Regions from separate parts of the Nocardiopsis baichengensis YIM 90130 genome, predicted to be linked through region 1. Evidence: riboswitches for the same ligand, from Rfam matches in the RefSeq annotation. Region 1 holds a riboswitch; each other region holds the start of a gene.
What was found. A riboswitch is a leader RNA that binds a small molecule or an ion and turns the genes downstream of it on or off. The one in region 1 is predicted to bind cobalamin.

Region 1 (9,903 bases):
ACCCGCCAGATGCGCGACCTGGTGCGCGAGAAGTTCGGGGACAACAAGGAGCACGGCGGCTACGGCTGCTACCGCCCCGACGGCGGCTACGTCGTCGGCGAGCACCCCAAGGGGCGGGCCTGCGACTTCATGGTCGACAAGAACGGGCAGATGCCCTCACAGGACCAGATCGACCACGGCTGGGACATCGCCCACTGGGCGCAGGACAACGCCGAACGGCTGGGGATCATGTACGTGATCTACCGCCAGCAGATCTGGGACGTGCGCCGCGACTCCGAGGGCTGGCGCGACATGGCCGACCGGGGCTCCATCACCGAGAACCACTTCGACCACGTGCACATCTCGATGTTCTGAGCGGCGGCGTTCTGAGCGGCGGCGCGCGGGGCGGGGTCAGCCGCCGAAGACCGGCGCGTACATGAACGCCATGCACCCCGCGGCCAGGGCCAGCACCGCGCCCACGGCCAGGATGAAGACCAGCCACGCCCAGAACCCGTGCCGGGGCGCGCCTCCGCCGCCGTTCGCGCTGTCATCGCTCACCGGCCCACGGTAACGCCGCACCCGCGGACAGAGGTCTCGTTCCGGCAACGATCACCGGGGGACGAGGGGCGTATCCGGCGCATCAGGCACGGAACCGCCACGAATCCGTGACGATGCGGCCCGAACCCGCCTCCGCCCCTCTGCCTCCCGGGGGCGGGACGCTAGGATGCCGAACCCGGGGCCCGCCTCCTGCCGAGACCAGTCGCGGAGGGACGCCCGTGGAGTGGCGCGCCCGGCGCCCGGCTCCACGTTTCCCACCGGAATGGGGAACCGTGAGGACGCCTGCCGGCGTCTCACGAAAAGTTTCAGTCACGCAGGTGGCGAGGGGAGTCATGAGCGAAAACGGACCATACGGACAGCAGCCCGGCTTTCAGCCCCCCTATGGGGGGTCCGGACCGCAGTACCCCCCTCAGGACCAGCAGATGTACGCGGGCGGGCAGCCTCCCTACGGCCCCGGGGGGCCTGTCGGTCCCGGCGGTCCCGGCGGCCCGGGCTACCCGCCGCCGAAGAAGAGCAGCGCCGGGATGTGGATCGTCATCGTCGGCGGCGTCGTCATCGTGATCCTCGTGATCGCCGTGGTCTTCATGCTGATCCGCGGCGGCGGGGATGAGGGGCGGGAGCCGCAGGGCGGCGGCGAGCCCACCCAGGGCACCGAGGAGACCACCGCGTCCGAGGAGCCCCCGGAGGACGAGGAGACCCAGGCGGCCGGCCCACAGGGCGAGCCCCCCTACGAGCTCCCCCAGGACCCGTGCGCGTCGCTCTCGGAGTCGACCCTGGCCGACATCGGCGGCCGGGAGGGCAGCAAGTCGCTCACCGACTCCTCCTCGGACTGCACCTACACCTTGGAGGGCGAGGGCGACCAGAGCGGGTACGTCTCGGTCACCTACCAGGTGCCCTACGGCGGCTCGGACTCCATCGAGGGCGCCAAGGAGCGGTTCCAGAGCAGCCTGGACCGCGCGACCGACGAGAGCAACGACATCATCGAGACCGAGGTGCACGAGGTCGACGAGAAGGTCGACGTCGGCGAGGAGGCCGCCCTGGTCTTCTCCACGCAGAAGATCCTGCGCACCAACGACTCGGTGGCCACCCTGCTGGTGCGCCAGGGCAACATCGTCATGACCGTCGACTACACGATGACGCCGGGCTACCAGGCCGACGAGAGCGAGCCGGCCCCGCTGAAGTACGACGACGTCAAGGACCTGGTCCCGGAGCTGGGCGAGGAGGCGCTGGGCCAGATCGGCGCCTGAGCGCGGGTCCCCGTGTGAGAAGGGGGGTGCGGGCCGTCCGGCCCGCACCCCCTTTCCCGTTCTCTCCTTCCGGTCACCGCCCCGCTCGTGCCTCAGCGGGGCGCGGGGCTCACCCGGCCAGGTCGGCGCGGACCCGGCGGGCGGCCTGCACCATGTTCCGCAGCGCCGGCTCGATCTCGGCGTAGCCGCGGGTCTTGAGGCCGCAGTCGGGGTTCACCCACAGCCGCGCCGGGTCGACCGCGCGCAGGGCGGTGCGCAGCGCCGACTCGATCTCCTCGGCGGAGGGCACCCGCGGGGAGTGGATGTCGTAGACCCCCGGGCCGATGCCCCGGCGGTAGCCGGAGCGGTCCAGGTCGTCCACCAGCTCCATGTGCGAGCGGGCCGCCTCGACGCTGGTCACGTCCGCACCCAGCGCCTCGATCGCGCCGACGATCTCGCCGAACTCCGAGTAGCACATGTGCGTGTGGATGAGCGTGCGCTCACCCACCCCCGAGGTGGCCAGCCGGAACGAGCCCACGGCCCAGTCCAGGTACTCCTGGCGCTCGGAGGCGCGCAGCGGCAGCAGCTCCCGCAGCGCGGCCTCGTCCACCTGGATGTGCCGGATGCCCTCGCGCTCCAGGTCGGCGACCTCGTCGCGCAGGGCCAGGGCCACCTGGCGGGCGGTGTCGGCCAGCGGCTGGTCGTCGCGGACGAACGACCAGGCCAGCATGGTCACCGGGCCGGTGAGCATGCCCTTGACCGGCTTGGAGGTGCGCGACTGGGCGTAGGTGGCCCACTTCACCGTCATCGGCTCGGGGCGGTGCACGTCGCCGAAGAGGATCGGCGGGCGCACGCACCGCGAGCCGTAGGACTGCACCCAGCCCTTGGCGGTCGTGGTGTAGCCGCCCAGGCGCTCGGCGAAGTACTGGACCATGTCGTTGCGCTCGGGCTCGCCGTGCACGAGCACGTCCAGGCCGATGTCCTCCTGCAGGGCGATGACCTTGTCGATCTCCCCCCGCATCCGGGCCTCGTACTCCTCCTCCCCGATGGCGCCGGTGCGGTGCTCGGCCCGGGCCTTGCGGATCTCCTCGGTCTGCGGGAACGAGCCGATGGTGGTGGTGGGCAGGTACTGCGGCTCGCCCTCGCTGTTCCAGCGGCCCTCGCGCAGGCGCTGCTCGCCCTCCGCGCCCAGGGACTGCAGGCGGGCCCGCACCTGGGCGTTGCGGAAGCCCTCCGGCTCGGGCAGGTCGGCCCGGGCGCGCTCCAGGTCGGCCGCGGCGCCGTCGGGGTCGCTCAGCGCGCGCCCCAGCAGCGCCACCTCGTCCAGCTTCTGCCGGGCGAAGGCCAGCCGCGCCCGCAGCGCCGGGTCCATGCCGGTCTCGGCGTCCAGGTCGACCGGGACGTGCAGCAGCGAGCAGGAGGTGTTGACCACCACCTCGCGGGCCAGGCCCATCAGGGGGGTCAGCCGGGACAGCGCCGCGCGCACGTCGGTGCGCCAGACGTTGCGCCCGTCGACCACGCCGGCGAGCAGGGTCTTGTCGCCCAGCCCGGAGACGGCCGCCAGCTCCTCGGCGGTGTCCGGCCCGGCCACCAGGTCCAGGGCGATCCGCTCGGCGCCGGTGCGCTTGAACGCCTCCAGGGCCTCGGTGCCGATCGGGCCGAAGTAGGTGCCCACGGTGATCTGCGGGCGGTCCTTCTCCTGGCCCAGGACCCGGTAGGCGCGCTCGAACTCGCCCACCGCGGCACGGCCGCGGTCGGTGGCCAGGACCGGCTCGTCGAGCTGGACGTGCTCGGCCCCGGCCGCGCGCAGCCGGCGCAGCAGCTCGGCGTAGGCCGGGAGCAGCCCGTCGAGCAGCTCCAGCGGGTTCCACCCCTCGGGGGCGCCGGCGGCCGGCTTGGACAGCAGCAGGAAGGTCACCGGGCCCACGACCACCGGCCGGGTGAGGTATCCCAGCCCCTTGGCCTGGGTGAACTCCGACAGCGGCTTGGCCCCGGCCAGCCGGAAGGCCGTGTGCGGGGACAGCTCGGGGACCAGGTAGTGGTAGTTGGTGTCGAACCACTTCGTCATCTCCAGCGGCGCGGTCTCCTGCACACCGCGCGCCATGGCGAAGTAGCGGTCCAGCTCCGTGGCGCGGTCCTCGGCCTCCTCGGGGCGCCCGAAACGGGTCGGCACGGCGCCGAACAGCACGGCCGTGTCGAGCATGTGGTCGTAGTAGGAGAAGGTGTTGGACGGCATCTCGTCGATCCCGGCCTCGGAGTAGGCCTCCCAGGCGGCGCGGCGCAGCCGCGCCCCGACGGCGTCCAGCTCGGCTGCGCTGCTCCGGCCGGCCCAGTACGCCTCGCAGGCGCGCTTGAGTTCCCGGTCCGGTCCGATGCGCGGGTATCCGTGAACGGTCGTCGTCACTGGCTTCGTCTCTCCCTCGTCGATCAGCCGTTGGGCCGCGAGTCGAGGCAGAGCGCGCGGCGGGGCCGCCCGCAGCGCGGACCGATCCCGCCGACCGCCGCCCTCCCTCGGGGCTCACGGACCACCGTGGGCGCGGCCGCGCCCACGGGCGGTCGGCAGGTATTCGGACTCACGGGCGTGGCCCCCTCCCTGCCGGGGAGGATGCCGGCCTACCGGCCGCCGCTTCCCAGACGCTGCCGCGTCCAGTGCTCCTGGCGGCTTTCGTTCCCGCTCACCGCTGCGGGGCAGTCCCGGATTCGCACCGGGTTCCCTCTTTCGACACGCCCGGCGTTTCGCCGTGCACGTACCGACCGCGAGTGGAAGTATAGGCACGCACCCCTTCCGGCCCCGAGGCCGGGTCCGCCTCCCCCTCCCCCACCGGCCCCCGGAACCCCGCTTGGGCGATCCGTCCCGAGGTTTTCCCCTCCTGTGACCGAAACCCGGAACCCCGCGCGCCGTCGGGTGCGATGATCCAACCATTGTGTCCGCTTCTTCCGATAAAGCGAAAGTCGAAGGCCGTTGCTCCGCCATTCCCGTGTCGAACCCCGACCGTTCTCCGCACGCGCCGTGCTCGCCGTCCCGGTCGCCCTCGCCACGCTGCTCTGCGCCTGCAGTCCCAGCGAGGGCGAGAACACCGGCGGATCGGAGGAGCAGGCCCCGCAGCGCCCCGAGGGCGAGCCCGACGCCCTGACCGCAGTCGCCCCGGACACCGTCGAAGGCCTCGGTGAGGAGAGCCGCTCCGAGGACGAGGGCGGTGTCGACGTGGAGATCGCCTACCCGACCGTCCCCGGCGCCGAGCCGTTCGCCGAGAGGCTGGACGCCATCGCCGAGGACGAGGCCGAGGACTTCCGCGAGGCCGCGCCCGGCGCCGAGTCGCTGGAGGTGCGGGGCGCGCTGAGCGCCGCCGGACCGGACGTGCTCGCGGTGCGCCTGGAGCTGTCCGAAAAGGACTCCGACGGGGAGCGCACCGGCTACTCCACCTACTGGTACGACACCGCCGAGGGGCACACCGCCTACTCCACCGAGCTGCTGGCCGGCCAGAAGGAGCTGGAGGAGCTCGACGGGCTGGTCAAGGACCGCCTGGAGGAGGACGGAGTGGAGCCGGAGGCGCTCTACCCCATCGCCGAGCTCTACGACTCGGTCGGCTTCAACCCCGACGGCGACCTGGTGGTCGAGTTCGACGAGGGGCAGGTGGCCCCGGCCGACGAGGGGCGGGTGCACGCCGTGGTCCCCGGCGAGGACGCCGAGCCGCTGCTGTCGGACTTCGGCGCGCAGGCGCGGACGACCGCCACGCAGGTCACGCCGGGCCTGGAGCTGGAGGAGGCCGCGGCCCCCAAGGACGGCGGCCCGGCGGGCGGGGTCCCGGGGCGGTTCGACCCCGACGCGGGCGGCGCGGACTGCTCCGACCCCGACAGCAAGTGCGTCGCGCTGACCTTCGACGACGGCCCGGGCGGTCGGACCCCCGAGCTGCTGGACACGCTGGCCGAGCACGACGCCAAGGCCACCTTCTTCGTCACCGGGGAGCCGGTGCGCGAGCACCCGCGCACCGTGCGCCGCGAGTACGCCGAGGGGCACGAGATCGCCAACCACACGGTGACCCACCCGGACCTGACCTCGGTGGGCGAGGGCCAGGTGCGCGACGAGCTGTCCGAGGTCAACGGCCTGGTGCGCAGGGAGACCGGGATGCTGCCGACGCTGATGCGCCCGCCGTACGGGGCCACCGACGGCAAGGTCGCCTCGGTCGCCGAGGACCTGGGCCTGGCGGAGATCATCTGGAACGTCGACACCAACGACTGGAAGGACCGGAACTCCTCGGTGGTGGCCGACCGCGCGCTGAAGGGGGCCGCGCCGGGCGCGATCATCCTCATGCACGACATCCACGGCACCACCATCGACGCGGTGCCGGAGATCGTGGAGGGGCTGAACGAGAAGGGCTACACGATGGTGACGGTCTCCCAGCTCCTGGACGAGACCGAGCCGGGCGAGAGCTACCTCGACGGAGTCCCGGACGAGCCCGAGGACGACGGGGACGAGGACGAGAAGGACGAGAAGAAGGGCGAGGAGAAGGAGGAGAAGGACTAGCCTCCTCCGCCCGGCCCCTCTCCCCCGCCACAGGCCCCGGCCCCGAACACGGGCTCGGGGCCTTCCGTACGCGCCCGGCGAGGGATACGGACCGTCCGATACCCGGGGGTGTCCTGCGGGCGACCGAGTCGATGCGCAGACGTTATCGGGCGGGCGGCTCGGCGCACGCCCGAACGCCGCTCACCATCACCGCAGTTCAGAGGGGCCGTTGCCCGGCACGGCCGCTTCCGGCCGCCGCCGCGGTGCGCGCCACGCCCGGGCCCGGGCGGCCGCGGGCGGCCCGGACGCCCGGCCCATGCGGCAATGTGTCGCACCCGACGGTCCCGACCCCCGGCCACGTGCGACGACACCCGTGGCGGGGCCGTATGCTCGGACGCCGTGGTGAAGAAGATCCGCCCGGCGCGCCCCCGCGCGCCCCACGGCACCCCAGCGGTGGAGGCCTGAAATGGTCCGGTACCCGGTGTTCCGCAGGGGAACTCGACGCGATGCGCCCCTCGTCACACCTATGGAGCCCTCCCCTACAGGGGAGGTGTTCGGTGACGGCACCACCCGAACAGGGGAAAGGGAGATGTCGATGGGCGCCTGCGCAGCCGACTACGCCTGGTTCGAGGAGACCCAGCCCGACCTGGCCGAGGCGTTCTGCCTGTCCTACGTTCGCGGTCTGACCAAGACCGAGTCCCTGCGGCGCCTGGGCGCGCCGCAGGAGCGGCTGCGCTCCCTGCCCATCGCCGACGCCGTCGAGGCGGGGCTGTGCTGCGAGGACGGCCCGCCCCCCACGGCGCACGCGCTGACCCTCAACGGGTGGGCCGTGGTCGTGGAGCCGACCGGCTGCCGGGCGACCCGCCCCGACTGCTACCGGGCGCTGTCGGCCCAGACCGAGCTGGTGTCGGTGCGGGTCCTGCTGGACCGGCGCTATGAGTTCCGGTGGGTCGCCGACGGCGTGCTGCGCACCTTCTTCGACGCCCGCGAGCCGCACCTGCGCCGCGGCACCCGGCCGGACGCCCTGGCCGCGGAGATGTCCTCGGTGGGGCTGTCCGGCAACGAGCCGGACGACCCGTCGGCCTCGGTGCTGGCCCTGGCCGAGCGCGTCACCGGGGTACGCATCCGCGCCGGCCACCTGGACGGCCCCCTGCTCGGCGCCGAACTCGACACCGCGGTGCCCCTCCCCGCCCCCTGAGGCGCGGACGGGACCGGCGCGGACGGGACTACCGGGCCGTCGCCGCCGGCGCGCTCTGCGGGGCGTCGGCGCCGACGGCCTCTTCGACCGACAGCAGGCCGGCGCGGCGCACCAGGCGGGCGAGGCCGCGGTTGATGCGGCGCGGCCACATCGGCCCGCCGTAGATCAGGCCGGTGTACCCCTGCACCAGGGTGGCGCCCGCGCGGATGCGCTCCCAGGCGTCCTCGGGGGTCTCCACGCCGCCCGCCGCGATGAGCACGAGCCGGTCGCCGGTGCGGGCGCGCAGGCGGCGCAGCACCTCCAGCGACCGCCTCTTCAGCGGGGCCCCCGACAGCCCGCCCGCGCCGACCGCCTCCACCTTCTCGGGGCCGGTCGCCAGCCCCGCGCGGGAGACGGTCGTGTTGGTGGCGATGATCCCGTCCAGGCCCAGGTCCAGGGCGAGGTCGGCGACGGCGTCCACGTCCTCGTCGGCCAGGTCCGGGGCGATCTTGACGAGCAGCGGCACGGCGCCCGCGCCCTCGGCGTCCAGGGCGGTGCGCACCGCCTCCAGGATGGGGCGCAGGTGGTCCGCCGCCTGGAGGTCGCGCAGGCCCGGGGTGTTGGGCGAGCTGACGTTGACCACCATGTAGTCGGCCAGGCCCGCCAGCTCGCGCGCGCTCGCCGCGTAGTCGGCGGCGGCCTCCTCCTCGGGGACCGCCTTGGTCTTGCCGATGTTGGCGCCCACCACCGGGCCGCGCCGCCCCCTGGCGGTGTGCCGCTCGCGCAGCGCCCGCAGGCGCTCGGCGGCCGCGGCCGCACCGCGGTTGTTGAACCCCATGCGGTTGACGATCGCCCGGTCCGGGACCAGGCGGAACAGCCGCGGGGCGGGGTTGCCCGGCTGCGCCTGAGCGGTGACCGTGCCGACCTCGACGAAACCGAAGCCCACCCCGGTGAGCCCCTCCACCAGCTCGGCGTCCTTGTCGAACCCGGCGGCCAGGCCCAGCGGCCCGGGGAACCGGCGGCCGAAGGCGGTGACGGTCAGCTCCGGCTCCCGCGGCCCCAGGACGGTGCGCGCGGCGGCGGCCGCCCCGGGCACCGCGGCCAGCCCGCGCAGACCGGCCGAGGCGGCCCGGTGGATCGACTCGGCGTCGGTGTGCCGGAGCACGGCGTGGAACAGCAGCTGGTACAGCACGGTCTTCTCCCCCTCGCCGCCCCGGCGGGCGGCCTCGTTCTCGGTGCGCGCCCGGGACGGTCCGCAGGACGGGCCGCTACCCCTCCGCGCCGCGTTCGCGGTCGGCCAGGTAGCGCTCCAGTTCGTCGCCGAGCTCTTCGGCGGTGGGCAGCGCGGACTCGTCGCCGCCGAGCAGCCGCTGGGCGCCCAGGCCCTCGCGGGCCGACATGAACTCGTCGTACTGGCGCTCCAGGTCGCCCACGACGCCCTGCACCTCGTCGGACTCCTCGACCTGCTCGGCGATCTGGGCGTCGGTCTCCCGGGCGGACTCCTCCAGCCGGGTCACCGGCAGCACCAGCCCGGTGGCCCCGGAGACGTAGTCCAGTGCGGCGATGGCGGCCCGCGGGTACTCCGACTGCGCCAGGTAGCTCGGCACGTGCACGGCGAACCCGGTGGCGTCCAGCCCGGCCTCGCCCAGCCGGTACTCCAGCAGCGCCGCCGCGCCGGCGGGCACCTGCACCCGGCCGAGCCAGGGCTCGTGCCCGGTCACCAGCTCGGGCCGGGTGGCGTGCGCCGTGGCCGTCACCGGGCGGGTGTGCGGCACCGCCATCGGGATCCCCTGCACGCCCACCGTCAGGTCCACGCCCAGCCGCTCCACCAGCCCGCGGACCGCGGCGACGAACCCCTCCCACTCGTGGTCCGGCTCCAGGCCGTGCAGCAGCAGGAAGGGCGTCCCCTCGGCGTCGTGCAGCCGGTACAGCGCCAGCCGGGGCGGGTTGTAGTCGGTGAAGGCGTTCTCCACGAACGTCATCACCGGCCGCCGCGAGCGGTAGTCCAGCAGGCGGTCCAGGTCGAACACCGCGACCTCCTCCGCGCTGGACTCGGCGAACAGCGCCTCGGCCGCCTGCCGGCCCACCGCGCCGGCGTCCACGTAGCCGTCGAGTACGACGAGCATCGCCGTACCGCCGCCGCTCTCGGCGCCGGGGCGGAGCTCGTACAGGTCTGCGGGGTCGGGCACCAGTGGGGATCTCCGTTCCGAAGTCCGTTCCGAAGGATGGGGCCGCCCGGAGCCCTCTGGCCGGGCCCGGGTCCGCGCACAAGGATAGACGACCCGGGCGACACGGCCGTGTGCCCCGGGCGGCTCGGGGTCAGCCCGAGCGGCGCACGCGCAGCGACCGCAGCCGGTTCAGCGCCGCGGCGGTCTCCATGCGCCGGGGCAGGGCGAAGTCGCCCAGGTAGCCCCGGCCCAGCACCGCGGCCGCGCCGCTGCCGTCGGCGTCGGCGCCGG
Region 2 (9,903 bases), on a different contig from region 1:
CCCGGCGACCGGGTGCTGCTGAACGGCGAACCGCTCACCCCGTCCGGTGGCGACCGCGACCCGGACAACGCCCTGGCGAGCCATTCCCGGGGCGCCTCCGGGCCGCCGCTGACCTTCGGCACCGACGTGGTGCGCTTCCCCGCCCGGCTGCCCCGCGACCCCGAGCTGCGCCTGGTCTCCGAGGGGGACGCGGTGATGGCCGGGGTGGTCGCGGTGACCACGCCGATGCGCACGTGAGGCGCAGGTGAGCGGGGTGCGGACGACCGGCTGTGGCACCCCGCACGCAAACCGACACAGACTTGGCTAGGCTGTGGGCGGCCTGTCCAACGGCCGGACGCCGAACACAGGCCGGTACTTCGCGGAGCGGCCCGGTGCGGACATCAGTCGCTCCGGGCGGCAGGACCTTGGGAAGGGGCGGTGTCGCGTGGATCGCTGCGCGCTGTTCGTTGACGCCGGCTACCTCCTTGCCGACGGCGCGATGGCTGTACACGGAACCCGCAACCGCGACTCCGTGTCCTGGGACTACGCGGGACTCGCCCGGCTCCTCGACGAGGTCGCCCGGGACCGTACAGGGCTCCCCCTGCTGCGGTGCTACTGGTACGAGGCGACCGCCGACGGCCGCCGCACCCAGGAGCAGGACGGGATCGCGGACATCCCCGGAATCAAGTTCCGAGCCGCGCGCATCCGTCCAGGCAGACGGGAGGGCGTCGAGAGCTATGTCCAAAGAGACCTGACCACCCTGGCCCGCACCGGCATCCTGTGCGAGGCGGTGCTGGTCAGCGGGGACGAGGACATGGCCCAAGTGGTGGCCGACGTGCAGGACATGGGGGTGCGGGTCACCGTCGTGCACGTCTCTGTCGAGGGCAACTGGACCATCTCGCGCGCGCTGCGCCGGGAGTGCGACGACCTCATCGAGATCGGCGCGGGGCACCTGCGGCCCTACGTCAACCTGCTGTCCGGGGCCGGCGCCGGGGAGTCCTCGGCCGAGACCACCGCCCCGCTGACCAACGGCCGCGCTCGCTCGGCCCCCGAGACCGAGCGGCACCCGGTGGAGGCGCACCCGGCCTCGGCCCGGGTCGAGCCGGCCGCCGCGCAGAGCGGCGGCGTGGAGGCGGTGCTGGCGGCCACCGGGTCCCAGCAGTCGATGGGCGGCAGCGCCATGGACCAGCTGCGGGCCATGCGCCAGACCCTGGACCGGCAGCGCGGTGGCGACCAGCTCGCCCCGCAGGCCGGCCCGGACACGCCGCAGCAGAACCCCTCGGGCCCGATCGACGCCAACGGCTTCCCGACCGGGCCGCGCGCCTCGCACGCCGCCCCGCCCCCGCAGACCCCGCCCCAGGCCGCGGGGGGCCCACCGGCCGCCGGGCACCAGCAGGCCACCGGGGGTAGGCCCGCCATGGGCCACCCGACGGGGCCGCAGCCGGCCATGGGGCACCAGACGGGCGCCCAGCAGGCGATGGGGCACCAGACGGGCGCCCAGCCCGCCATGGGGCACCAGCAGGCCACCGGGGGGCAGCCCGCCCACCCGCCGACCGGCCCGCAGCAGGCGCCGCACCACGGCCCCGCCGCGCACACCGGCCACACCGGGCAGCAGCCGTCGTTCGCCCCGGATGCCTACGGCGCCCCGCCGCAGCAGCGCCAGGCGCCGCACCAGCCGCAACCCCCCTATGAGCGGGAGGCGCCGCCCGGTACCGCCCCGCCGGATCCGCGGTACGGCCACGGCCCTACGACCGGGGAGAACCCCGGATACGGAGGTAATACCGGGCCAAACCCTATTTTTGGGGCCAGTACGGAGGCTGACTCCCCGCAGGGGAGCGGCCCGGGGGGACCGCAGGGGCCCCCGGACGGCGGTACTGGCCCCCGACCCCGACCCAGGGTCCAGCACGGGCCCTACACCGACCCGACCCCCAGTGCGGACTTCGCCCGCGCCGGGGGGTCGGTCGCGCGCACCATCGAGGACGCCGTGAATGTCGCGCGCCAGGAGGGGAACGACTTCGCCGAGTCCATCGCGCGCGACGCGCCCGTCCTGTGGCTTGAGGCGGTGCTCGTCCGCCGCCCCCGGATGCCCTCCGACCTGGAGGCGCGGCTGTTGCAGGGGTCGGCGCTGCCGATCGACTTCCTGCTGCGCGACGAGGTCCGCGAGGCGCTGCGGCAGGGCTTCTGGGAGGCGCTGGAGCGGCACCGGGAATGACCGGGGCGCTGCGGGGCGGCGACAAGCGAGGGAGGCCGATTGTGACCCGAGTTACCACGGCCGATCTGGACCGCCTGGAGTTCCGGGCCGTCCAGTCCGGCGACCATGCCGACGTGGCGGTGGAGCTCCTCGGGCTGGCCAACAGTGTGGACGCCGACAGCGAGGTGTCGCGCGCCGAGCTGTTCGTCCGCGCCGGTGAGCAGTGGGAGATGGCCCAGGAGTTCGACCGCGCCTCCCGCTCCTACCAGCGGGCCATCGACGACGGGGGGATCACCGTCATCGACGCCCGCGCGCTCCAGGCCGGGGCGCTGCTGGAGCTCGACGACATGGACGGCGCCGCCGCCCGGCTGGAACAGCTGCGCGCCGAGGGGCCGCGGAACCTGCCCACCTTCATCCACATCGCCGAGACGCTGCAGGCGCACGGCGACCTCAAGGGCGCCCACGCCTGGTCGACGCTGGGCGTGGAGCGCTTCCGGCACCAGGACGTCTCGCCCTACGTGCACGACCTGCTCATGGAGCTGCTGCGGATCCGCTTCCGGATCCGTGTCGACCTGGGCTTCGACGAGGACGCCCTGGACCGGATGCTCGACTGAGCGCGCCGATCGGCACCGGAAACGACCGCACCGAGCGGTACCGGGCGGCTCTGGCCGGCGCCGGGCGTGCCCCGGCCCGCCGCCCCTCAGGGCGCCGCCGCGCCGTCCTCCACGAGCCCCCGCCCCAGCCGGTAGGCCTCCTCCAGGCTCCGCCCGCGGTAGGCGGCCGCCGCCAAGTGGTCGATGTGCGCGTCGCCGTTGACCGCGACCGTGTGCGGCAGGTGGCGGAAGAGCGGCGCGTCGGACATCGAGTCCCCGTAGGCGATGCAGTGCTCGGGTGCCACGCCCAGCGCCGTTCGGACCCGCTCGCAGATGCCGACCTTGTCCGCAGGGGTGAGGATGCGGCCGGGGTCCGGCGGCCCGGTGAACGGGGGAGCGGGGAACAGCGAGGCCTCGACCCGGTCGAAACCGAAAGCGGCCAGCCGCTCGGCGAAGAACGACGGGGACATCGTGATCACCAGGGAGTGCTCGCCGCGGCGGCGGATGTCGGCGCAGACCCGCGCGATACCGTCGAGGAACGGCCCGCCGGCGAAGGCGGTGTCCACGTGCGCGGGGGTCAGGTGGCGCCACACCTCGTACAGGGCGCCGGAGAACCCCCGGGTGTCCAGCTCGCCGGCGGCGAAGCGGCGCTCCAGCGCGGTGATCGCCTCCTCGGTCCCGCTGGCCCGGGCCAGCTCCAGGCTGGCGGTGCTGTCGGCGATCAGGGTCCCGTCCATGTCGAAGATGTGGAGTCGCGTCATCGCTCGGCAGCCTATACCGGCCCTGTGAGACACGGCTATCTTGCGGTGGTCGCGACCGGGGGGCACCAGATGTAGTATCGCTCCCGCCGATGGTTCACCCCGGATGCGAGACCGGGGTGAGGCAAGAGGGAACCCGGTGCGAATCCGGGACTGCCCCGCAGCGGTGAGCGGGAAGCGGCGCGGCCCAACGGCCCGGGGGGACCGGGGTCCGCGCCTTCCGATGTCCGCACGAGCGCACTGGGCGCGTGAGCGCCCGGGAAGCGGCGGACGCCAGGCCGCCCGGCCAAGGCCGGGCGACGCCCGCGAGTCCGAAGACCTGCCGTCGGTGTGCGCCTTTCGCGTGCACGATCTACGGGGCCTCGAGGGCGGGCCGCCGTGAGACGGGGGACCGGCGTGTCCGGGTGCGCCCCCGCTTCGCGCTTCTCCGGCCTCGACTTCCCGACCGGTTCATCGACTACCTGGTGGGAGCGAGCGAATGACCCTCGACACGGAGCCGGCGGCCTACATCGCCGATGCGGTGCGGGAGGCGAGCGCCGGACTGGCCGGAGTGCGGCCGGAGGCGGTCGTCGCCGAGGCGCGCCGCGGCCTGTACCCCGGTATCCGCGACGACGAGGTGGAGCTGGCGCTGATCATGGCGGCGCGCAGCCTCGTCGAGGAGGACCCCGACTACTCGCCGCTGGCGGCCCGCCTGCTGCTGGGGTCGCTGCGCCGCGAGGCGCTGAGCTTCCTGTCCGGGTTCGGCGACGCCGTCGGCCAGCAGGCGATGGCCGACCGCTACCCCGCCTACTTCGCCGACTACGTGGCGCGCGGCACGGCCCTGGGCCAGCTCGACCCCGAACTGCAGAAGTTCGACCTGGAGCGCCTGGGGGCGGCGCTGCGGCCCGAGCGCGACCTGGAGTTCACCTTCCTGGGCCTGCAGACCCTCTACGACCGCTACTTCCTGCACAGCGACGGGGTCCGCTACGAGCTGCCGCAGGCCTTCTTCATGCGCGTGGCGATGGGCCTGGCCCTGGAGGAGGACGACCGCGACGCGCGCGCGGAGCAGTTCTACGACCTGCTCTCGTCGTTCGACTTCATGTGCTCCACCCCGACCCTGTTCAACGCCGGCACCCGGCACGCCCAGCTCTCGTCGTGCTTCCTGACCACCGTCGACGACGACCTCCAGGCGATCTTCAAGGGCATCTCGGACAACGCCCTGCTGTCGAAGTACTCGGGCGGCCTGGGCAACGACTGGACCCCGGTCCGCGGCATCGGCGCCCACATCCGCGGCACCAACGGCAAGAGCCAGGGCGTCGTCCCCTTCCTCAAGATCGCCAACGACACGGCCGTGGCGGTCAACCAGTGCTTCGCTCCGGAGACGTCCGTCTACACGGCCGAGGGGACGCGGCCCATCGGTGAGATCCGCGCGGGGGACCTCGTTCTGGGCGACAGCGGGACCTACCGCGAGGTCACCGACGTGATGGTCTACGACCAGACCGATCCGATGGTCGAGATCAACGTCAAGCACGCGGTCGAGACCCTCAAGGTAACGTCCGGCCACCCCTTCTACGCGATCCGCGGTGTTCCGCTGGGCCAGTCGAACAGCCGCACCTATGACTGGATCGCCAAGGGGAAGGTCCGCCCCGAGTGGGTAGAGGCGGGCGAGCTGGAAACAGGCGACTACGTCGCCCAGGTCGTCCCCCGGGAGACCGTTCCCGTCGAGGGCTTCACCGCCGACGACGCCCGGCTCTACGGGATCCTGCTGGGCGACGGCCACCTGGGCAAGAACGGCACGCAGTGGGGGGTCTCCGGCAACCCCGAACTCGACCCGCACCTCGAGTTCGTCCGCGGCTACCTGGAAGAACGGGGCATCCACTACTGGGAGACCGGCAGGGACGACACCTACCTGCAGATCCACTGGTCCTTCGGCAGCGGCGCGACGCGCTGCGCCGAGACCGGTCGCATCACCGGTGCCGGGGCGCCCACCCTTCCCTTCACCGCCGACGACATCTACGACGGGGGCCGGAAGAAGCGCATCGCGCGGCGCTTCATGCACCTCCCCCTGGACCAGACGAAAGCCCTGCTGCACGGTCTGCTCGAAACCGACGGCGGTGTCTCGCGCGGGGTGGAGATCTACTTCACCACCACGTCGCGTCCCCTGGCGATGGGCGTCCGGTACCAGCTGCTGCGGCTGGGGGTGCCTGCGGCCGGCCAGTACCGGGAACGCGGCCAGGCGCACACCGGTCGCCGCTCGGACGGCACCGAGATCTTCTTCGACGGCCTGGTGAAGGCGTTCGACATCCGTGTCCCCGCGGTGGAGGGGATCGCCGAGCTCCTCGGCTGCCGCCCGCTCACCAAGCGGAACTGGATCGAGCACGCCGGCATGGTCTTCACCCGTGTGCGGGACGTGGCTGAGACGGAGACCGTTCCCCAGGTGGTCGACCTGAAAGTGGAGGGCGATGAGACCTACATGACGGCCTCCGCCCTCGCGCACAACGGAGGCAAGCGCAAGGGCGCCGTCTGCGCCTACCTGGAGAGCTGGCACATCGACGTCGAGGAGTTCCTCGACCTGCGCAAGAACACCGGGGACGAGCGGCGGCGCACGCATGACATGAACACCGCCAACTGGGTGCCCGACCTGTTCATGCGGCGGGTCGAGGCCGACGCCGAGTGGACCCTGTTCTCCCCGGACGAGACCGCCGACCTGCACGAGGTGTACGGCCGGGAGTTCGAGGAGCGCTACGAGGCCTACGAGCGGGCCGCCGACGCCGGGCAGGTCAAGGTGTGGCGGCGGGTGCGCGCCGTCGACCTGTGGCGGCGGATGCTCACCATGCTCTTCGAGACCGGCCACCCCTGGATCACCTTCAAGGACCCGTGCAACCTGCGCTCGCCGCAGCAGCACGCCGGGGTGGTGCACTCCTCCAACCTGTGCACCGAGATCACCCTGAACACCAAGGCCGGCGAGGAGGTCGCGGTCTGCAACCTCGGCTCGGTCAACCTGGCCCGGCACGTCTCCGGCGGCCGGCTGGACTCCGAGCGCCTGGAGCGCACGGTGCGCACCGCGGTGCGCATGCTCGACAACGTCATCGACGTGAACTACTACACGATCCCCGAGGCGCGGACCGCCAACATGCGCCACCGCCCGGTGGGCCTGGGGCTCATGGGGCACCAGGACGCGCTGTTCCGGCTGCGCATCCCGGTGGGATCGCAGGAGGCGGTGGCCTTCGCCGACGAGAGCATGGAGCTGATCTCCTACCACGCCATCGCCGCCTCCAGCGATCTGGCGGCCGAGCGCGGCTCCTACGCCTCCTTCGAGGGGTCGCTGTGGAGCAGGGGCGTGCTGCCGATCGACTCGCTGGAGGCCCTCGCCGAGGCCCGCGGGGGCGAGCTGGACGTCGACCGCACCGCCCGCCTCGACTGGGACGGGCTGCGCGCGCGGGTGCGCGACCAGGGGATGCGCAACTCCAACGTGATGGCGATCGCCCCGACCGCCACCATCGCCAACATCACCGGCGTCGGCCAGTCCATCGAGCCGATCTACCGGAACCTGTTCGTGAAGTCGAACATGTCCGGCGACTTCACCGTGGTCAACCCCTACCTGGTGCGCGACCTGAAGGAGCGCGGCCTGTGGGACGACGACATGGTGGCGCGGCTCAAGCTGCACGACGGCAGCCTCGGCCCGATCGACCGGGTGCCCGCCGACCTGAAGGAGCTGTACGCCACCGCCTTCGAGATCGACCCCGAGTGGCTGGTCGAGGCGGCGGCCCGGCGGCAGAAGTGGATCGACCAGGCCCAGTCGCTGAACCTGTACATGGCCGCCCCCAGCGGCCGGAAGCTGGACGCGCTGTACCGGCGCGCGTGGCGGACCGGTCTGAAGACCACCTACTACCTGCGGTCGCAGAGCGCCACGCACGTGGAGAAGTCGACGCTGAAGGGCACCGACGGCCGGCTCAACGCGGTCGCCGCGACCCCGTCGCCCTCCGGGTCCTCCGGGTCCTCCGGGTCCTCCGCACCCGCGTCCGGCCCGTCCGCGGCGGCAGCGGCCGCGGGGGAGCAGGACGGTCCCGATGCGGCGGGCGCGGCCTGCTCCATCGAGGACCCCGAGTGCGAGGCCTGCCAGTAGCCCTGGCGGCCCCCGCCCGAGCCCCCGCCACCCGATCGAGCACCGAATCACGAAAGACGACGGTTCCCACCCATGACGACGGCCCCGGAGACCCACGGCACCGGACTCGGCGAGATCGACCGCGGCGGCGCCCGCGTGAGCGTCGACGACAAGTCGATGATCAACGCCCGCGCCGACGTGAACCAGCTCCTTCCGCTGAAGTACCGGTGGGCCTGGGACAAGTACCTGGCCGGGTGCAACAACCACTGGATGCCCACCGAGGTGTCCATGCAGGCCGACATCGCCCTGTGGAAGTCGGCCGACGGGCTCACCGACGACGAGCGCCTGATGGTCAAGCGCAACCTCGGCTTCTTCGCCACGGCGGAGTCGCTGGTCGCCAACAACATCGTGCTCGCCGTCTACCGGCAGCTGACCAACCCCGAGTGCCGCCAGTACCTGCTGCGCCAGGCCTTCGAGGAGGCGGTGCACACGCACACCTTCCAGTACATCTGCGAGAGCCTGGGGCTGGACGAGGGCGAGCTGTTCAACATGTACCGGGAGGTCCCCTCCATCACGGAGAAGGACGCCTGGGCGCTGAAGTTCACCCAGAACCTGGAGGACCCCGACTTCGCCACCGGCACGCCCGAGGCCGACCAGGCGTTCCTGCGCGACCTGATCGCCTTCTACGTGGTGTTCGAGGGGATGTGGTTCTACACCGGTTTCGCGCAGATCCTCTCGCTGGGCCGGCGCAACAAGATGGTCGGCGTCGCCGAGCAGTACCAGTACATCCTGCGCGACGAGTCGATCCACCTGAACTTCGGCATCGACGTGATCAACCAGATCAAGCTGGAGAACCCGCACCTGTGGGGGGAGGAGTTCCAGCGCGAGGTGCGCACCATGCTCCGCGAGGCCTGCGAGCTGGAGGTCGCCTACGGCAAGGAGACCATGCCGCGCGGCGTCCTGGGCCTCAACGCCGAGCTGTGCGAGCAGTACATGCACTTCATCACCGACCGCCGCGCCGAGCAGATCGGCCTGGAGCCGATCTTCGGCGGCACGGAGAACCCGTTCCCGTGGATGTCGGAGATGATGGACCTGAACAAGGAGAAGAACTTCTTTGAAACCCGAGTCATCGAGTACCAGACCGGCGGCGGCCTGAGCTGGGACTGACCTGACAGGACACGGCCCCTGGACCCGTCGGCGGAGGGTCCGGGGGCCGTTTTCGCGCGCGGGAGGGGCCGGGGCCGGCGGTTCCCATTCCTCCAAGACACGGGTGCGCCCCTGGGCGAGGATGGGGCGCATGGAGCAGAGAGGGGCCGCCGTGACGGGGCGGTCCACGGATCTGCGGTGAGGTCCCGTTCCGATTGGAGCCGTCGATGTCCGTCCGCCGCGTGGTGCCCGACATCCGTTCGCAGGACCTGCAGGAGAGCCGGGAGTTCTATGGGCTCCTGGGGTTCGAGGAGGTGATGGACCTCGGCTGGGTCGTGGCGCTCGCCTCGCCCACGGAGCCCAAGGCTCAGATCATCCTCATGACCGGTGACGCGACCGCTCCGGTCGTCCCCGACATGAGCGTGGAGGTGGACGACGTCGACGCGGCTTATGCGGCCGTGCGGGACAGCGGGGCGGAGATCGTTCACCCCTTGCAGGACGAGGAGTGGGGGGTCCGCCGGTTCTTCGTCCGTGACCCCGACGGCAAGGTGGTCAATGTGCTGAGCCACCGCTGAAGGGGGTTCTCCTGGGGAGGAGCGGCGCACCAGTGCACGGCAGGGCGCGTTGAGATGCACTGAGATGCACTGCGAAAATGTGTCGCATATCACATTTCCCTCCTGTGGGGGCGGTGTGTCAGCTGTTCCGGGGCATGGGGGAGGCGACAGGGCGGCGCCCGGAGCGCGCCTTCGCTGGCGCCGACTCGTTACCTCGGGTAGACCGTTTCTTTATGGACCACCGAGACATCGTTTACGAGCGGCACGGCCGGGGCGACCCCCTCGTGCTCCTGCACGGGCTGGGCCACCGGCGCCAGGCGTGGGAGTCGGTCCTGGACGACCTGGCCGGGCGGCACGAGGTCTATGCCCTGGACCTGCCGGGGTTCGGTGATTCCCCCGGCCCCGAACCCGAGGGCCCCTACGGCATACCCGCCCTGGTCGACGCGGTCGCCGCGTGGTGCGCAGCGGCCGGGCTGCACCGCCCGCACCTGGCAGGGAACTCCCTCGGCGGGGCCGTCGCCCTGGAGCTCGGCGCGCGCGGGCTGGCCGCTTCGGTGACCGCCCTGTCCCCGATCGGCTTCGCCCGCGGGGCGGAGAT
Region 3 (9,903 bases), on a different contig from region 1:
GCCTCCGTGTCCTGCGGTCCGGCCGCACCGCGGCGGGCCGGACCGCAGGACAGCGTATCGGTGCGGCCCGCGCGCGCCGTCGGCCGCCCTGCGCGTACCCTTGGCGGTCGCCGCCGGGGCCGGGTCCCGGGCGGCGCACGGTCGGCGGAGCGAGCAGGAGGGAGGCCCGGGTGGCGGTACCGCGTGTGGTGGTCGCGGCCCCCGCGTCGGGGAGCGGGAAGACCACGGTGGCCACAGGGCTGATGGCGGCGTTCGCCGCGCGGGGGGACCGGGTCTCCGGCCACAAGGTGGGCCCGGACTACATCGACCCCGGGTACCACGCGCTGGCCACGGGGCGGCCGCCGCGCAACCTGGACCCGGTGCTGTGCGGGGAGGGGCGGGTGGCCCCGCTGTTCCTGCACGGGTCGGCGGGCGCCGACATCGCCGTGGTGGAAGGGGTCATGGGGCTCTTCGACGGGGCCTCCCGGCCGCGGCACCACGCCGGCGCGGGCGACTTCGCCTCGACGGCGCACGTGGCCGGGCTGCTGCGGGCGCCGGTGGTGCTGGTGGTGGACGCCGCCCGCGCCTCCCGCTCGGTGGCGGCGCTGGTGCACGGGTTCTGCACCTACGACACCCGGGTGCGGGTCGGCGGCGTGATCCTCAACCGGGTCGGCTCCGACCGGCACGAGGAGCTGCTGCGCACGGCCATGGAGGACGCCGGGGTGCCGGTGCTGGGGGCGCTGCGCCGGCACGACTCGGTGGAGACGCCCGCCCGCCACCTGGGGCTGATCCCGGCGGCCGAGCGGGCCGCGGAGGCGTCCGAGGCGGTGCGGGCGCTGGGGAGCCTGGTCGCCGACTCCTGCGACCTGGACGCGGTGGCGGCGCTGGCGCGCACCGCCGGCCCGCTGGACGGCCCGGCGTGGAGCCCCGCGGACGAGGCGGCGGCGCTGGACGCGGTCCCGGGCACCGGTCCGGCCCCCGTGGTGGCCGCGGCCGGCGGGGAGGCGTTCACCTTCGCCTACACCGAGAACACCGAGCTGCTGCGGGCGGGCGGCGCCGAGGTGCGCACGGTCGACCCGCTGCGGGACGAGAGGCTCCCGGAGGGGACGGCGGGGCTCGTCGTGGGCGGCGGGTTCCCCGAGATGCACGCCGAGCGGCTGTCGGCCAACGCGCCGCTGCGCGGGCGTGTGGCCTCCTTCGCCGCCGCCGGGGGCCCACTGGCCGCCGAGTGCGCGGGGCTGCTGTACCTGTCGGAGAGCCTGGACGGGGCGCCCATGTGCGGGGTGCTCCCGGCCAAGGCCCGGATGACCGGGCGGCTGACGCTGGGCTACCGGGAGGCGGTCGCGGTCGGCGACTCGGTGCTGGCCGCGGCGGGCACCCGGGTGCACGGGCACGAGTTCCACCGGACGGCGGTGGACCCGGCCCACGGGTCCGCGCCCGCCTGGCAGTGGAGCCCCGACGCCCCGGAGGGGTTCGGCGGGGCGACGATGTGCGCGTCCTACCTGCACCTGCACTGGGCCGGCGCGCCGGGTATCGCCGCCCGCTTCCTGGAGGCGGCACGCACCCACGCGGAGAGGGGGCGCTCGTGAGCACGGGCGGTGCGGGGACCGAGCGGATGCCCATGGTGGTCTTGGAGACCGAGCGGCTGGTCCTGCGGGCGTTCACCGAGGCCGACGTGGACGGCGTGCTGGAGGCGGCATCGGCTCCGTCCACCCAGGAGTGGGTCCCGATGCCCGCGCCGGGGGTGCCCTACACCCGGGACGAGGCGGAGAAGTGGTGCACGGTCACCGCCCCGGCGCTGCGGGCCTCGGGCGACGGGCAGCAGTGGGCGGCCTGCGACGCCGCGACGGGGCGGTTCGTGGGGGCGATCGGCCTGCTGCGGACGCTGTGGAAGGCGCGCACGACCGAGGTCGGGTACTGGTTCTCCCCCTGGGCCCGCGGCCGGGGCATGGCGACCGAGGCGGTGCTGGCGGTGAGCCGGTGGGCCATCGCCGACCAGGGCTTCGAACGGGTGGAACTGAAGGCGGCCACGGGGAACCGGGCATCGAGGAGGGTGGCCGAGAAGACGGGCTTCACGTTCGAGGGCATCGAACGCAACGCCATGCCCCTCCACGGGGGCCGGACCGACCTGGCGGTGTACAGCCTGATCCCGTCCGACCTGGTCTGAAGGGGGCGACCGCTGATCGCTCGCCCTCCTTCCTTGTTGATCTCGGGAAAGTCGGGGTAATACTCGCCGGTATTACCCCGACTTTCCCGAGATCAACAAGGTGTCGATGCGGGCGGCCAGCGGCTGACAGGCCCGGGCCCCACCCCCCTTCGTCGCTGCCCGCACGCGGGACCGCTGCCGGCCTGGCGCCCGGCAGGCCGCCGAGGGGCGCGGTACCTGCTGCTCCGTCGCCGCTCTCGTCCGCGACCGTCCGCACGCCCGGTACCCGGCGGCGCTGCCCGGACATCCGCGGCCCTCGTCCTCGTCGCCGTCCCCTTGCACTCCGCCGGCCCGACACCCGGCCGACAGGCGTGAGCGGGGGACCCTGGGCTGCGGTCGGTCCGACGGACGGCGACGGTCGGGAAGAAGCACAAACATCGCCGCCCGCCGGGCGCGGCGAACCGAGCGCGCGCCCGGCCAGGCGGCCGAAGGCCGACCGGGGGCCGGAACCACCGCAGCCGGGCAGGGTGCACCGGTGCACCGGACGCGCTCCCTGCGGTGCGCATTCACCTTCCCGGGGCTCACGGTTCGTAGGTGGCCGGGGCCGTCCCGGAGGCGTCTCCGGCGTCTTCAGTGCCTCCGGGACGGCGGGGTCACCACTCGATGCCGCGCTGGCCCTTCTGGCCGTTGTCCATCGGGTGCTTGACCTTGGTCATCTCCGTCACCAGGTCCGCCGCCTCCAGCAGGCGCGGGTCGGCGTCGCGGCCGGTGATCACCACGTGCTGGGTCCCGGGCCGGTTGCGCAGGGTCTCGACGACGTCCTCAGGGTCCACCCACCCCCACTTCATCGGGTAGGTGAACTCGTCCAGCACGTACATCCGGTAGGTCTCGGCCGCCAGGTCGCGCTTGATCTGGGCCCAGCCCTCGGCGGCGTCGGCGGCGTGGTCCTGCTCGCTGCCCGGGCGCTGGATCCAGGACCACCCCTCGCCCATCTTGTTCCAGGTGACCGCGCCGCCCTCGCCGGTGGCCCCCAGCACCTGCAGCGCCTTCTCCTCCCCGATGCGCCACTTGGCCGACTTCACGAACTGGAACACGCCGATGTCCCACCCCTGCGCCCACGCGCGGGTGGCCAGCCCGAAGGCCGCCGTCGACTTGCCCTTGCCCGGCCCGGTGTGCACGACCACCAGCGGCCGGTGCCGCCGCTGCCGCGTGGTCAGCCCGTCGTCGGGGACGTAGTTGGGTTTGCCCTGAGGCATGTGCTCTTCCTGCTTTCTGTTCCGATGCCCGGTGGTGGGTGCGGGGTCGAGGCCGGTCTCGGGCCGCCCTCAGGCGACGCGGCCGCGTGTGCCGCGCACCAGCCCGGTGAGGGCCTCGGCCCCCAGCTCCTCCAGGCGGACCGCCTCGCCTCCGGCCTGGGCCGCCAGCCGCTCGGCCAGCCCCAGGCGGACCGGCCCCGACTCGCAGTCCACGACCACCGTCTGCACGTCCTGGGCGCCGATCCACGCCGCCGCCCGCAGTGCGTCGTCGAGGCCGCCGTGGGTGGCGCGCCCGTCGGTGACGAGCACCAGCAGCGGCCGGCGGCGCGCGTCGCGCAGCCGCTCCACGCGCAGCACGTCCGCCGCCTGCAGCAGCCCCGCCGCCAGCGGGGTGCGCCCCCCGGTGCGCAGGTCGTGCAGCCGCCGTGCCCCCGCCTCCACCGAAGAGGTGGGCGGCAGCTCCACCCGGCCCTCACGGCCGCGGAAGGTCACCAGCCCGACCTTGTCACGCCGCTGGTAGGCGTCCAGGAGCAGGCTCAGCACCGCCCCCTTGACCGCCCGCATGCGCTGCCGCGCCGCCATCGACCCGCTGGCGTCCACGCAGAACAGCACCAGGTTGCCCTCCCGGCCCTCGCGCACCGCCTCGCGCAGGTCGCCGCGGCGCAGGACCAGGCCGGCACCGGTGCGCCCGCGCGCCCGCTGGTGCGGTGCGGCCGCGCGCAGCGTCGCGCTCAGGTGCAGCGGCCCGCGGCCCTCGCCGGGCCGGCGGGCGCCGGAGGCGCGGCCGAACGGGGTCTCCGCCCGCGAGCGGCGGCCGGGCGCGCCCGCGCCGATCCCCTTGACGCTGAACAGCCGGGGACGGAAGGTCTCGCCGGCCTCGGAGGACTGCTCGCCTCCGGCGCCGGCGCGCTTCCGCTGCTCGTTCTCCCCGTCCTCCCCGTCCGGCCGCTCCTGCGGCCGGCCGGGAGGGGGGTCGGCGGGCGCCTCGCCCTCCTGCGCGGACTCCTCGGGGCCGCCGTCGCGGCCGTCGTCGTCCTCACGGGCCTCGCCGGCCTCGGGCGCCGGGCCCTGCCCGCCGCCGTCACCGCCGTTCCCGTCACCGCCGTCGTCGCCGTCACCGCCGTCGCCGCCCTGTCCGCCGCCGTCTGGACTCCCCGGGCCGTCCGGGTCGTCCTCAGAGCCTTTTGGGTCCTGCTCACCCGCCTCCTGCAGGGCGTCGGAGAGCCGGTCCTCGTCCAGGCCCGGAGCGTCGAAGGGGTCGCGGCGCCGGCGGTGCGGCAGCGACAGCCGGGCGGCGTCGCGCACGTCGTCGGAGGTGACCTCGGTGCGGTCCCGCCAGGCGGCCAGCGCCATCGCGGCGCGCGCGGTCACGATGTCCGCACGCAGCCCGTCCACCTCGAAGGCCGCGCACACGGCGGTGACCTGGCGCAGCGCCGCGTCGGTGAGCACCACGCCGGGCAGCCGCTTGCGGGCCGCGCGGATCCGCTCGGCCAGCTCGCGCTCCTCGTGCTGGAAGCCCGCCGCGAACCCGGCGGGGTCGGTCTCGAAGGCCAGGCGGCGGCGCACCACCTCGGCCCGCTCGGCCGGGTCGCGGGTGGCGGCGACCTCCACGGTCAGCCCGAAGCGGTCCAGCAGCTGCGGCCGCAGCTCCCCCTCCTCGGGGTTCATGGTGCCGACCAGGATGAACCGGGCGGCGTGCCGCACCGAGACGCCCTCGCGCTCGACGTGGCAGGTGCCCATGGCGGCCGCGTCCAGCATGAGGTCGACCAGGTGGTCGTGGAGCAGGTTCACCTCGTCCACATACAGAACCCCGCGGTGCGCGGCGGCGAGCAGGCCGGGCTCGAAGGCGGTCACGCCCTCGGTGAGGGCGCGCTCGATGTCGAGGGAGCCGACGAGCCGGTCCTCGCTGGCGCCCACCGGCAGCTCCACCAGCCGGGCCGGGCGGTCTTCGGGGACCGCGCCGGCGGGGTGCGGGCCGTCCGGGCACTCGGGGTCGGGGGCGTCGGGGTCGCAGCCGAACCGGCACCCGGCCACCGCCTGCTGGTCGGGCAGCAGCGTGGCCAGTGCGCGCACCGCGGTCGACTTTGCGGTGCCCTTCTCGCCGCGGACCAGGACCCCGCCGACCGCCGGGGAGACCGCGTTGACGAGCAGGGCAAGTTTCAGGTCGTCCATGCCGACGACCGCGCTGAAGGGATAGCGAGCGGTAGCGCTCACGCGGGTCAGTCCTTCCTCGGGAGTCCACGCCCATAGGGGTCGGTCGCGGCGCCGTGCAGTGTCCTGGCTCCCGGATCGGCGCTCGCCCGCCGCCTTCCCGCCGCACACATCGGCGGTGGCGTCCTCCCGCGGGTCCGCTCCCCGGTCACAGTGGCGGGTCCGCCCCGGCTTCACACCGGCGTTCCTGCCTCGGCACCGCCCTACACAGTCTCATACGGCGTGTTCCGGGCCGTTTCCGGCCAGGGGTCGAACCGGCGCCCGGCCCGCCCCGGCCGCCCCGGACGGCGCCCTCCGGCACAGGCCCTTCCCCCCGAAATGGAACGCGTTCTACCATGCAGGCCACCCGACCCCCTGGGGAGGCGCCGTGGCCGCGGACATGAGGATCGGGCTCGCCCTCGGCTACTGGGGGGCCGAAGGCGACGACGCCTCCGCCACCGTGCGCACCGCCGAGGCGCTCGGGTACGACTCGGTGTGGACCGCCGAGGCCTACGGCTCCGACGCCTTCACCCCGCTCGCCTGGTACGGCGCGCAGACCCGGCGGATCGGTCTGGGGACCGCCGTCGCACAGATCTCCGCCCGCACCCCCACCGCCACCGCGATGCACGCCCTGACCCTCGACCACCTCTCCGGCGGGCGCCTGCGCCTGGGCATCGGCGTCTCCGGACCTCAGGTCGTGGAGGGCTGGTACGGCCGTCCCTTCCCCCGCCCCCTGGAGCGCACCCGCGAATACCTCGACATCATGCGCCAGGTCTGGCGCCGCGAGGGCCCCGTCGTCTCCGACGGGCCGCACTACCCCCTGCCGCTGCCCGGCGGCACCGGGCTCGGCAAGCCGCTCAAGCCCATCACCCGCCCGCTGCGCCCGCGCATCCCCGTCTACCTGGGCGCCGAGGGCCCACGCAACGTCGCCCTCGCCGCCGAGGCCGCCGACGGCTGGGCGCCCATGTTCTTCCACCCCGAGCGCAGCCCCGCCCTGTACGCCGACGCCCTGGCCGCCGCTCCCCCCGGCTTCGACATTGCCTGCACCGTCACCGTCGTTCCGGGCACCGACACCGCGGCCGCGCTGTACGCCGCCAAGGCGCCGCTGGCCTTCTACATCGGGGGCATGGGCGCCGCCCGCCGCAATTTCCACCTCCAGGTCTTCGTCCGCCTCGGCTTCGGCGACGCCGCCCGCAAGGTGCAGGAGCTGTTCCTGGCGGGCCGCCGCGGCGAGGCGGTGAGCGCCGTTCCCGACGAACTCGCCGACGCCCTGTGCCTGGTGGGCCCGCTCCCCCGGATCGCCGAGCGGCTGGAGGCCTGGCGCGGCACCCCCGTCACGACGCTGGTGGTGGCCGGCGTGCGCGACGAACCCACCCTGCGCGCCCTCCGGGACATGGTCCTGGGGTGAGCCCGCCCATCGACCGGAGCAGGGAGGGGCGTCACCCGCGGGGGCGCGCATTCCGTTCCGCCTCCGGCCGCCGAAGCGGATCGGCGACCGGACCGCGGGCGCCTCCCGCCGGCCCTGCCCATGCCGCGCACGCACTCGACGGGCCCCGCGCCCGAGGCCCCGGAGGGCAGCACCGGTGGGCCCCTGCGGATCAGTCCAGCACCCGCACCAGCGTCCAGGACCCCGCGACGACATCGTGCCGCAGCTCGTAGACGCCCAGCGAGCGGTCCGAGCCCGCCTCGACCCGCCAGTGGCGCCGCTGCGGCAGCCGCTCGCCCGCCTCCGCCGCCCACTCGGCCCGCAGGGTCACCCAGTGGTCGATCACCCGGCGCACGGTGTGGATCCGCCCGCTCCAGGTGAAGCGGACCGGCCGCCCCTCCTTCTCCACCACGTCGATCTGCGCGCCGTACACCCGGCTCATCGGCCTCCTCCCCTTCCGGCGCCGGCACCGCTGCGCCGACAGCACGACCAGAGCCTGCGGGGAAGGACAGGCTTCGAACACGTGTTCCCATCATAGCGGCGCCGGTCCGGCCGCGGGGACCGAAGCACCGATACCCGGGCGGTCGCGGCGTCGGTACGCTATGACGGCGAATCGCGACCCGCAAAGGAACTTCGGAACAGTGACGTCTAACGGGCACGACAGCGCCAGACCCCTGCGCACCGGCGACCCCCGCGAGCTCGGCGACTACACGGTCCTGGGCCGGCTGGGGCGCGGCGGCATGGGCACCGTCTACCTGGCCCGCACCGCACAGGGCCGACGGGTCGCGGTCAAACTCATCCACCCCGGCCTCGCCGACGACGAGGACTTCCGGCGGCGCTTCGGCCGGGAGGTGGAGTCGGCCCGCCGGGTGGCCCGGTTCTCCACCGCCGGCGTGCTCGACGCCCGCCTGGACGGCGAGCCGCTGTTCATCGTCTCCGAGTACGTGCCGGGCCCCAACCTGGCCGAGGCGATCGCCGCCGAGGGGCCGATGGTCGGCGGCACGCTGGACGGCCTGGCCATGGGCGTGGCCGCGGCGCTCACCGCGATCCACGGCGCCGGGGTGATCCACCGCGACCTCAAGCCGGCCAACGTGCTGCTGTCCTCGGTGGGCCCCAAGGTGATCGACTTCGGCATCGCCCGCGCCATGGAGGACGAGGGCGCGGTCACCCGCTCCAGCCAGCTCATGGGCACCCCCGCCTACCTGGCCCCCGAGCTCATCGCGGGCGACGACATCACGCCCGCCTCCGACATCTTCTCCTGGGGCTGCCTGGTCACCTTCGCCGGGACCGGCCGCGCCCCCTTCGACGCCCCCAGCGTCCCGGCGGTGCTGCACCAGATCTCCTCGATGGCCCCCGAGCTGGGCGACCTGGAGCCGCCGCTGCGGGACATGGTCGCGGCCGCCCTGTCCAAGGACCCGGCCGGCCGCCCGACCGCCCAGCAGCTCCTCAACCGCCTGGTCGGCAAGGAGGACCCCAGCGCCTCGGTGGTCGACCAGACGCTGGTGCGCTCCTGGACGCCGCCGTCTACCGCGCGCCCCACGCAGGCCGTGGCCGCACCGTCGGCGGAGGAGGACACCCCCACCGCCGACCTCCAGGCCCAGCCGACCGCCGCGCTCCCGCCGCAGGGGCCGAGCCCGCAGGGCCCGTCCCCGCAGGAGACCGCCGCGGCGCCGCCGACCGCGCCGTACGCGCCGCACCCCCCGTCCGGCCCGCAGCAGCCCGTGCCGGGCGTCCCGCACGGGGCCGTCCCCTCCGGGCCGCAGCAGCCGCCGTACGGGGCTCCCCCGCAGGCGTACGGCCCCGGCGCCCCCGCAGGCCCGGGTGCGCCTCCCGGTGCCGGCGGCCCGGGTGCGCCCTCGCCCCCGCACGGTGGGCCCGCGCCCTTCGCGGCGGCCGGTGTCGGCGGTCCGGGCGGTCCCGGAGGCCCCGGCGGACCGGGAGGACCGGGAGGACCGGGAGGACCGGGCACCCCGCCCGGCGGCCAGGTGCCGCCCGGCGGGCGCAAGCGGCGCTCCAAGCCCGTCATGGCCCTGATCGGCGGGGGCGCGGTGCTCGTGCTGCTCGCCGCCGGCGGGGCCGCCCTCTACCTGAACCGCGACCCGGCGTTCCCCGCCGAGGCCCGCAGCGTCTACCAGCAGGACTTCGACAGCGGCGAGACCTCGTGGACCGACAAGTACGACTACGAGTTCGAGGACGACTCGACCACCGGCCACACCGACCAGGCCTTCGCGATGCGCGCCGACGAGGACGAGCCGTGGGTGCGGGCCTACGCGCCGCTGGGCGACAAGCACCCGGTGCACATGGCGGCCTCGGCCGACCTGCGGTGGGACTCCGGCCCCGAGTACGCCGAGGCGGGGATGTACTGCTTCAGCTACGACGCCGACGAGGACCGCTACGACGAGGACTACCGCCAGTACGAGGTCATGCTCCGCAAGGACGGCAAGGAGCTGGTCATCCGGCGCAACGGCGGGTCCGAGGAGGGGCAGGGCACCCTGGCCGGCATCACCGAGGTCCCCGGGTACGAGTCGGGCGACGAGGCCGTCAACACCCTGCAGATCACCTGCGACCGCACCGTCGAGGAGGGCCAGGACCTCGAGGACGGCGTCGTGACCGTCCGCGCCTGGCTCAACGGCGAGTTCGTGGCCGAGGCCACCGACGAGCAGCCGATCCTGGGCCGCGGCACCGGCCTCCTGCTGACCCGCTCCGGCGGCAGCGGCGACGACGCGGTCGCCCTGTTCGACGACTACAAGCTGATGGAGACCGCCCCCGCCACGGAGGACGAGGAGCCCCAAGAGGACTCCGAATCGAGCGAGGGCTGATGCCCGGGGCCGCGGTTCCTCGAGGTCTTGGGCAGAGACCGGCCCCGGCCCCCTATGGCGTCATCGGTACGGGGCCGCCTCGTCCAC

Region 2: another riboswitch for cobalamin. It lies ahead of C892_RS0124220 (ribonucleoside-diphosphate reductase subunit alpha); the one in region 1 lies ahead of metE (5-methyltetrahydropteroyltriglutamate--homocysteine S-methyltransferase).
Region 3: another riboswitch for cobalamin. It lies ahead of C892_RS0125885 (putative cobaltochelatase); the one in region 1 lies ahead of metE (5-methyltetrahydropteroyltriglutamate--homocysteine S-methyltransferase).

The regions. Positions count from the first base shown of each region.
Region 1 covers NZ_ANAS01000009.1:83,024-92,926, forward strand. Annotated here, with positions in the region: gene C892_RS0109030 (coiled-coil domain-containing protein) at 1-354, shown strand, start outside; gene C892_RS31755 (hypothetical protein) at 391-537, opposite strand; gene C892_RS0109040 (DUF3558 domain-containing protein) at 1,062-1,784, shown strand; gene metE (5-methyltetrahydropteroyltriglutamate--homocysteine S-methyltransferase) at 1,894-4,167, opposite strand; cobalamin riboswitch at 4,305-4,533, opposite strand; gene C892_RS0109050 (polysaccharide deacetylase family protein) at 4,774-6,288, shown strand; gene C892_RS0109055 (DUF6461 domain-containing protein) at 6,863-7,465, shown strand; gene C892_RS0109060 (quinone-dependent dihydroorotate dehydrogenase) at 7,494-8,636, opposite strand; gene C892_RS0109065 (proteasome assembly chaperone family protein) at 8,713-9,633, opposite strand; gene C892_RS0109070 (ABC-ATPase domain-containing protein) at 9,764-9,903, opposite strand, start outside.
Region 2 covers NZ_ANAS01000036.1:35,271-45,173, forward strand. Annotated here, with positions in the region: gene C892_RS30160 (sigma-70 family RNA polymerase sigma factor) at 1-237, shown strand, start outside; gene C892_RS0124205 (NYN domain-containing protein) at 425-2,191, shown strand; gene C892_RS0124210 (tetratricopeptide repeat protein) at 2,233-2,784, shown strand; gene C892_RS0124215 (HAD family hydrolase) at 2,871-3,524, opposite strand; cobalamin riboswitch at 3,598-3,862, shown strand; gene C892_RS0124220 (ribonucleoside-diphosphate reductase subunit alpha) at 4,000-7,626, shown strand; gene C892_RS0124225 (ribonucleotide-diphosphate reductase subunit beta) at 7,699-8,772, shown strand; gene C892_RS0124230 (VOC family protein) at 8,979-9,326, shown strand; gene C892_RS0124235 (alpha/beta fold hydrolase) at 9,539-9,903, shown strand, end outside.
Region 3 covers NZ_ANAS01000039.1:17,475-27,377, reverse strand. Annotated here, with positions in the region: gene C892_RS0125900 (cobyrinic acid a,c-diamide synthase CobB) at 186-1,568, shown strand; gene C892_RS0125895 (GNAT family N-acetyltransferase) at 1,565-2,146, shown strand; partial or broken gene cobO (cob(I)yrinic acid a,c-diamide adenosyltransferase) at 2,779-3,384, opposite strand; gene C892_RS0125885 (putative cobaltochelatase) at 3,451-5,595, opposite strand; cobalamin riboswitch at 5,652-5,782, opposite strand; gene C892_RS0125880 (LLM class F420-dependent oxidoreductase) at 5,960-6,979, shown strand; gene C892_RS0125875 (DUF6504 family protein) at 7,170-7,439, opposite strand; gene C892_RS0125870 (serine/threonine-protein kinase) at 7,639-9,816, shown strand.